One region of the Undibacterium sp. FT79W genome, then DNA from elsewhere that is predicted to be linked to it. Evidence: predicted binding sites of a transcription regulator. Region 1 holds the regulator's gene; the other holds the start of a gene.
What was found. Region 1 encodes FliA, which starts transcription of late flagellar genes. Its sites were predicted from a motif close to CTAAAGTTTNNNNNNNNNNNGCCGNTA; they were not measured.
Positions count from the first base shown of each region.

Region 1 (4,492 bases):
TTTCGAGGGTATCGCCGTGAAAATTGATGACACACTAAATAAAGCTGCAAGCTTACCAAGCCAGCAGCCCGTACGGACCGAAAAAGCACCAGAGAGAGCAGTTTCCACTCCGGCGCCTTCTATTAACGTACAGATTTCCCCTCTGTCTACGCAATTGCAAGCTTTACAAAGTACACAAGCAAGTAATGGCGTATTCGAGGCAAAAAAGGTTGAAGAAATCAAATTAGCCATTTCTGAGGGACGCTTTCAAGTGAACTCCGAAAAAGTTGCTGATGGACTTCTGGAAACCGTGAAAGATTTACTTAACTCCAGAAAACGCTGAACATGACCAATACAAGCGCAAATAGTGACTCTATTCTGCATTGCTTAAAAGAAGAAAAAGAAGCAATGGCGGCACTGGCTGACTTACTCAAAGAAGAGCAAGCTGCGCTTGTAGATGGTGATGTGTCTCTGTTGACTCAGACTTCTGCACAAAAAAGTGAATTAGTTCGAAAACTGTCTGAGGCAGAAAAACTGCGTAACTCTTATCTTAAACAGCAGGGTTTCGGTGACGATGCAGAAAGTACATTAAAGTTTGTACGCCAGACACCGGAGGCACAATTGCTTTGGGATGGTTTACTGGAATTATCAGCACAAGCTAAAGAAGACAATAAAACCAATGGCCTGATGATCACACGCAGACTGTCGCAAAATCAGGCTGCACTCAGCACGTTTCAACAAGGGACAACGACAGGCTCTTTATACGGACCAAATGGGCAGTCGTCGATCAGAACAACTCCCGCCAAAGGACTTATTGTCCGCTGATCGTTCGCAAGTACATAAAAAAAGCCCCGATTGTTCGGGGCTTTTTTTATTGCGATCTTTGTCAGGGAGTAATTGGCGCTTGAGTCGCAACAGGAATATCCACTACCGGCTCTGGCAATACCGATAAGATAGTGACACTCACCCGGCGATTACGCGATCTTCCTTCAGGCGTATCATTTGAATCCACCGGTAATTTTGCTCCTTGCCCAACGGCAGTCACCCTGAAATCATCAACACCATTTTCCGTTAAAAGACGCGCTACCGTACTTGCCCGAACCGCTGATAACTCCCAATTCGAGGGAAAAACCGGATTTTTGATTGGTACATTATCCGTGTGTCCTTCGACCTGAATTGCATGATTGTCTAATTTTAATACAGAAGCAATTGCGGTCAGTGCCTGTACGGAGTCTGCGTTTAACTTAGCTTCGCCAGGTGGAAACAACAAACTTGCATTGATTTCTATCGTCACACCCCTGGCAGTTTGCGTCACTCTGACTTTACCTTCCTTGACCAAGGGCTCCAGGGCAGCAAGTACATCTTTTGCTAACCCTGTCATTACCTCCCGCTCTTTACGTATGTTTTCAGTTGATTTCCGCTTCACTATTGGCAGCGGATCTAACTTCACCACCTGTGGAGTTACTCCGGCAGCAACAGGAGAGGTAGGGTCGTTACTAAATGCGCCAGTCAGGGAGCTGGACAACACGCGATACTTTCCCTCATTCAGCGAAGAGATCGCATACATAACAACAAAAAAAGCAAACAACAAGGTAATGAAATCAGCGTAAGAGACCATCCATCGTTCGTGGTTTTCTGGCTCTTCGTGATATTTTTTTCTTGCCATGTTTAAACCTGACTACTGTGGTTATCAACCCGCTCTTCCACGATACGAGGACTATCTCCAACAGCAATGCTATAAAAAATATCGGACAACATCTCGCGTCGGGTAATTTCTCTGCCAATAATTTCTTTTAACTTATTGCTGACGGGCAGAAAAAATAAATTAGCCAGCCCAACACCATAAATCGTCGCCACGAATGCCACGGCAATACCGCCACCAAGTTTCGCAGGGTCAGTCAGATTTTCCATAACGTGAATCAGCCCCAGTACCGCCCCTAAGATTCCGATGGTCGGAGAATAGCCACCAGCTGCCTCCCAGATTTTGGCGGCCTGACGTTGCTCAATTTCATACAATGAAATATCAACGTCCAGAATGTCTTTCAGTCGCGCAGGGTCGACGCCGTCAATGACTAGCCGCAATCCCTTACTGATAAAGGCGTCATCAGAAGCATCCATGTAACGCTCAAGACTCAAAAATCCCTCGCGCCGGGCAACCGCACTCCAGATCAATGCATCCTGAATATTTTTACGGCTATTGTCTTGCGGCTCAGAAATGACCCATTTCAACATACGCAAACCGCGTCGGAAAGTACTCATACGACTCTGCAGAAGTACCGCCCCCAGCGTACCAATCGCAACAATCACAAATGCCGCTGGTTGCACTAATGAAGAAAGACGCCCGTCCTCCATTAACTGACCGGAACTGATGCCGACAACGACCAGAATAAATCCTACTAAGCTAGCCCAGTCCACGCTTTCTCCCTTAAATGCGCACGCATACGTGCAACCGCCTGGCTATGCAACTGAGAAACGCGGGACTCTGAAACGCCCATGACCGCGCCGATTTCTTTCAGATTTAACTCCTGTTCGTAATACAGGCCCATTAACAATTTTTCGCGTTCGGGCAAACTGTCGATCGCACCGATTACGGCATCACGAAAATCGTCATTCAACAGATCCTGCAAAGGATCACCGGAACTATCGGAAGAATAATGATCGAGGAAGTGCTCTTTTGTTTCTGCGTCATGGAAATCTTCGTAATACACCAACTGATGTCCGCCGCTATCTCCCAAAAGTCCCTGATACTCTCCAAGGGATAACTTAAGCGACTTGGCCACTTCTGTTTCTGTCGGCGGCCGCCCCAGTTTTTGTTGCATCTGGTTCATCGCATTTTCGATTTTCCGCATATTTTGCCGAACCCCACGCGGCAACCAGTCGGTGTTGCGTAGCTCATCGAGCATCGCGCCACGAATCCGCTGAACCGCATAGGTTTCGAATTGCGCACCATGCGTGTCTTCGTAACGACTGATCGCATCAAGCAGACCAATCATTCCAGCTTGCACCAGATCATCCACCTCAACACTGGGAGGCAAGCGCGCCTTTAATTGGTAAGCCAGTCGCTTAACCAAAGGCGCATGCTCCCTGAGGAGAAAATTTTTATCTGATTTTCCGCTGGCCGTGTACATATTCAAATTAGATTCCGAGAGCGATGCCCTGTTGTCCGGATACACTGTCCAGACACAATGCAGATCGCGCACTGACAGCAAGCCGCTCTGCCAGTTGAAAAAAAGCCATGGAAGAGCGCGCTTTTGGAAAAGCGTCGATCACTGACCGCCCCTGATGAGCAGCTCTTCTGACGAATTCATCATCCGGCACATAACCAATGAAATTTAAGGGTACCGCAAGATATCGTTGAGACGCCTGAGCCATATTCGTATAAATCAACATTGCTTCTTTCTCAGATACACCGGACACCAAAATACTAAAAGAGCGTCGCCCCAGACGAGCACTCATACGCTTAATCAGTCCATACGCAGATTTGATTGCTGACGGATCTGAAGAAACCTGAATCACCACTTCACTGTCATCCAGAGATGCCAGTGGAAACGCATCGCACGCATCAATATCACAATCAACCACGACCATATCGGCACGATGTACTGCCAGATCAAATACTCTCGACAATCGTCTCGAATTCTCGGCGGACAAGCTGGATGACACAGTCCTCTGACGCGATAACATCGATACTGACAAGCCAGATGCAACCATTTTTACTGCCTCGTGCATTGTACGCTGTTGTTGCGCTACATCCAACAAGGTGCGCTCTATGCTCGCATTGAACCACGCGCCTACACTATCGGAAGACGAACGTGCATCAACCATCAAAATTTGCTGTCCCTGCCGCGCTACTGACACACCCAGATTCACCAGCATTTCGCTTTTTTCATTGTCTTTCAACGCTGATAAAAAAGTAAATACACGCGGCTTTGGTCCAGCCAGCATGCGACGCAGTCCCTCTGCCTGATCAACATTAGCCAAGAGACACCTCCCGCGCAGCCGCTTGTCCGCCAGTTGCAGCAGATCCGACACCAGCCATCAGCAAAGGCAGCTCTTCATCCAGGTAACGGAACGGCGCCGTTTCACGTTTCAACTTAAAGGCGCGATCAATCAGGTACTGCTTGTTTGCCACATGCAAGTCTTCCGGTACCCGTTGCCCATTCGCAATGTAATACAGACTTAACTTTTGGCGGATCACAATATCCAGCGCACCGCCTATCGTCGCCGCCTCATCGAGTTTAGTCAGAATACATCCTGCGAGACCTGTCCCCTGATAAGCACGCACGACTTCACTCAGTGTTTCACCAGTCGATGTTGCGTTCAGACACAGCAGGCGTTTCACATCAGTGCCAGAACCAGACAACATCGCGACCTGATCCGTCACCATTTTGTCGCGCTGGCTGACCCCGACAGTATCAATTAAAACAGTATGTTTATTCTTGAGCTCGGACAAAGCAATCCGTAAATCACTCTCATCTTTGACTGCGTGAACCATCACACCAAGAATTTTCCC
Region 1 covers NZ_JACOGB010000002.1:319,487-323,978, forward strand. Annotated here, with positions in the region: gene flgM (flagellar biosynthesis anti-sigma factor FlgM) at 17-322, shown strand; gene H8K38_RS04615 (flagella synthesis protein FlgN) at 325-804, shown strand; gene motD (flagellar motor protein MotD) at 866-1,645, opposite strand; gene H8K38_RS04625 (flagellar motor protein) at 1,648-2,394, opposite strand; gene H8K38_RS04630 (RNA polymerase sigma factor FliA) at 2,376-3,107, opposite strand; gene H8K38_RS04635 (antiactivator of flagellar biosynthesis FleN protein) at 3,115-3,960, opposite strand; gene flhF (flagellar biosynthesis protein FlhF) at 3,953-4,492, opposite strand, start outside.

Region 2 (4,492 bases), on a different contig from region 1:
TTTTACATTTGAAAGTCAGGATGCGGGCTGGTTTATTCATGATGGTGAGTTGGTGTGCGGAAGAAAATTAAGTTAAGTATGATGCTGTGAATGACTGATGGTGAATTCCCGATGTGTGATGGCGATGTCACGGTTTATTTTAATTTCAGACGCCACAACGAAGTCACTTCTTTTACCCGCGCCGCATGCAAGGGGTCGCTGCTGTCGGTGGATTTAGGATGGCGTGGCTTGATATCCATTTTGCCTGCGACAACGAGACCGGCGGCGGTTATCCAGTCCCATAGTTCAGTCTGCGTGCGTAAGCCCAGATGTTCGGCAAAATCCGACATGATCAGCCAGGCTTCGCCGCTGGCTTCCAGATGGTCGGCAACACCGGCCAGAAAGCCACGCAACATGCTGCTTTCCTGATCATAGATGGCATGCTCGATAGCGGAATTCGGACGTGCTGGCAACCATGGCGGGTTACAGACGATCAGCGGTGCTTTACCGGCGGGAAATAAATCAGTCTGCTGCAATTCGACTTGCGTTGTTAATCCAAGCCGTTCGAGATTGTCGCTGGCGCAACGCAAGGCGCGCGGGTCGAGGTCGGTTGCGACAATTTTTCTGATGCCACGTTTTGCCAGCAGCGCCGAGACGACGCCAGTACCGGTGCCGATATCGAATGCCAGTTCGGTCGAGGGCAAAGGCGCTTTTGCCAGCAGATCGAGGTATTCACCGCGCACGGGGGAAAACACGCCGTAATGCGGATGGATTTTTGCGCCCAGTGCCGCAATGTCCACGCCATTTTTACGCCATTCATGGGCGCCGATGATGCCTAGCAATTCACGTAATGAGGTGACAAATGCGGTGTCAGATGCGCCATAGGCTTCAGTGCAGGCAGTAACAACATCTGGCGCGCGGCGCAGGGGAATACGGTAATCCGCCTCGAATGGAATCAATACCATCGCCAGCACCCGCGCGCGCTGGGATTGAGCCTGACGGTGTAAATGGAAGGCGTCGGCGGCAGTCGCTGCCACTTTCGTTTTTTTAGCAGCGGGTTTCTTGTCGATGCGACGGGCGAGCGCCTGTAATAATTGTTTGGCATTCTGAAAATCGCCGCGCCACAACAAGGCGGTTCCTTCGCACGCCAGCTTGTAGGCGACTTCTGTGCTCATGCGGTCATCGGCGATCTGTACCCGCTTTGGTGGCGGTGTGCCATTCTCAGCATGCCAGCGACAACTGCGTACTTCGTCGTTTTCTGTCCATTGCAATTGTGGAGAAGGTAAATTCATGCTGAGCCTGTTATTTTTTGAATAGTGATGTTGCGCGCTGGGTCGCGTGCCGGGGCGCGATTGTACCTGAGCCGGCAGTGTAGCAAACAAAGTGTCGCCTTCAGTGTATTCTCGTCAACAACGTAAGAGTGATGCGACCGCACGGAAGCTGGATACGGCGATACTGTCGGTAGTTTTTATTGGGGGGGAGTATATTTTAAAGGCCCCTATTTTAATGGGACAATCAGCCTGTTTTTAAAGATACTCCCTCCCAGTATATGGAAATAGAAATAAGGAGATTGCAGGCAGCCTTGCGAAGCATTTGGCATGTCCAATGTGAATCTATACCGGAGGCTGTATTGACATAGCAAAAGAAAGAATAGAAAAAGCCGCTGCCGCCATCTCGACGGCAGCGGCTTTTTTTATGTAATGAATGCTATTTTTTAATGTCCGACGATGCTTGCGCCGGGGACGATAAACTGACCGTATCACCAGTCGGTAAGCCTTGTGATTGCCAGCGATCAAATTCTGCGCGAACAGCTTTTAAAGTCTGCTGACTGATGTCTGGCAGGCTGCCGCCAAGGATATCGGCGGCTTCCTTGAAGCCCTTTTCTACAGCATCGCGAATTTTCTGCAATTTCGCCGGGTCGCCACCGATGGCGGCTTTGGCAAAGGTCAGAATGCGCTCTGCGGTTTTTTGTGCACTGAACTCACCGCCGTCGGCAATCGCTGCCTGCGCCGCCTTGATGTCGTCGGCCGACGCAGTGATTTTTTGTTCGCCGCTGACAACTTTGGATAATTGCAAACCTTGCTGCTGCACTGCAGATTTAATTAAATCCGTGATTTGTTGCGCCTTGCGATTGGCTTCTTCGACTGCAGCGGCAACATCCGAGCTTGAGGATGTCTTGGTTCTCGGATCTGCATAGACTGGCGAGTCTTTTGCGGCGGAACTGGAATCGAGGCTGACTTTGTCGCTCGCGACAGCATTGCTGGCATTCTCGCCATTACTATCTGCTCGTTTGACGGTCGTTGATGGTTTTGCAGATACTGTCGGCGTACTTGTGTTGACGCCCGATACACTCAGATCCATTTTGCGCTCCTCAGAATAAGTTCAGAGACGAATACCTCTGTCTTTGCTTAACGACAGAAAACGCCGTTTCTATAACTTTCTTGTGACTTATTTTTAAGCAACTTTGTGCTGTGTCAACGTGGATCGTCTCCGTATTACCTCTTGCGCATGGAAGCTCTCGTTTCCCCGATTGCTAAGGCGTTTGTTGTAACCAGATGATTGAGGCTCGCCAAAACTAGTCCTGGATCAAGGAAGTGTCTTGCCGGACAGGGTAAGATGAAACTAAGGCATTGAAACGGTGGCGACGATGGCAAAAAAGTTTCCTGTGCAACCCAAGAATCCTGAGCGTATCTGCTGGGGTTGTGATGAATACTGCCCGGCCGACGCTATGCGTTGTGGAAATGGTGCCGATCGCACTGCACATCCTGCTGAATTATTTGGCGACGACTGGCAGGCGTGGGAACCGAAGGTGGTGATCGAGATTGTTCCTGCGGACAAGATCGATAACGCCGATGCCACTGTGAACACCGATATCCACACTCGCGTTTAACAATAACAATAACAATAGCAATAAAAATAGCACTAGCTGGTATTGCTCACATTTTTGAGGTTACATTCCGCCCCATGCTGCATTGATCGCCGCGATGGCCGCCAGACCGGCAGTTTCTGTGCGTAGAATTCGTGGTCCCATTGACAATGCGATTACACCTTGTCTGGTCGCCATGTCTTCTTCCTCTTCAGTAAATCCACCCTCAGGACCTATCAGTAAGCTGACCGCCTGCGGAGCGCGATGTTTTGTCCATTCGGCCAGCGATTGATCGGCGCGCGGCGAAAGCATGATCCGTTGATGTATATCCTGTTGCCCCAGCCATTTTCCCAGATCCAGCGGTGCCGAAAGATGCGCAAGTCGATTACGACCGGATTGCTCGGCAGCGGCGACGATGATGCCTTCCCAGTGACTGAGTTTTTTTTCTGCCCGTTCTGCCGACAAGCGCACGACGCAGCGTTGTGAAGCGAGCGGTTGAATCGACGAGATTCCTAACTCCATCGCTTTTTCTATGATCCAATCCATCTTGCTGCCTTCCGGTAACGCTTGCGCCAGCGTCAGGCTGTAAGGCAGTTCAACTTCTTCGGGTAAAAATACTTTCAGTTCTGCGCTTGCCCTTTTCTTCGTGATATCGACGATGCTGGCAACATAGCAGCCGCCCTCGCCGTTAAACAGTTGTATGGTGTCTCCGGTTTGCAGACGTAAAACAAAAACATGATGTGCTACCGTTTCCGGCAAATCGATAACAGCACCAACGGTAAGCGGAACAGGGCAGAAAAAACGTGGCATAAAAGAATGGCTGGAACGGAGCAAAAGAGGATTATAAATCAGGGACGCACGCAATCCATCTCTCTTAAGTCATCGAACTCAGATGCGAGCTATCCATAAGTTCTGCAGGTAATGTAAAAGTCGCAATTGTATTGTGTGACGCCGTGCTCTGGTAAAATAACGGGCTTTGCAGAGCCTTGAATGTCGTTTATTCAAAGACGCTCGCTAACACCCGTTTCCTCATCTATACCTTCTATCGCCATGATTTCATCTCTCCAGCCAGCAATAATCACTAAGATGGCAAGCGCAATTCGTGCCTTGTCTATGGATGCAGTACAAAAAGCTAATTCCGGTCATCCGGGTGCGCCTATGGGCATGGCAGATATTGCTGTGGCATTGTGGAAAGGCCACTACCGTCATAATCCATCGAATCCGCAATGGATTAACCGCGACCGTTTTGTGCTCTCGAATGGACATGGTTCGATGCTGCATTACTCCTTGCTGCATCTGACAGGCTACGACCTGTCTATGGATGAAATTAAAAATTTCCGTCAGCTGCATTCGAAAACAGCAGGACACCCGGAGGTGCATGTCACGCCAGGCGTGGAAACCACTACCGGCCCGTTGGGACAAGGCATTACCAACGCAGTCGGTATGGCGCTGGCTGAAAAATTATTGGCAGCCGAATTCAATCAGGATGGATTGCCCGTGATTGATCACTACACCTATGTGTTCATGGGCGATGGCTGCCTGATGGAAGGTATCTCTCACGAAGCATGCTCGCTGGCCGGTACGTTGCAACTGAATAAATTAATTGCTTTCTGGGATGACAACGGCATTTCAATTGATGGCCACGTA
Region 2 covers NZ_JACOGB010000001.1:671,324-675,815, forward strand. Annotated here, with positions in the region: gene H8K38_RS18335 (hypothetical protein) at 1-40, opposite strand, end outside; gene H8K38_RS02920 (class I SAM-dependent methyltransferase) at 135-1,271, opposite strand; gene H8K38_RS02925 (DUF5610 domain-containing protein) at 1,687-2,340, opposite strand; gene H8K38_RS02930 (DUF3079 domain-containing protein) at 2,627-2,869, shown strand; gene H8K38_RS02935 (16S rRNA (uracil(1498)-N(3))-methyltransferase) at 2,930-3,655, opposite strand; gene tkt (transketolase) at 3,836-4,492, shown strand, end outside.
Region 2: H8K38_RS02925 (DUF5610 domain-containing protein) is a predicted target of FliA. The motif match lies at 2,389-2,415, and genes of this name have one in related genera.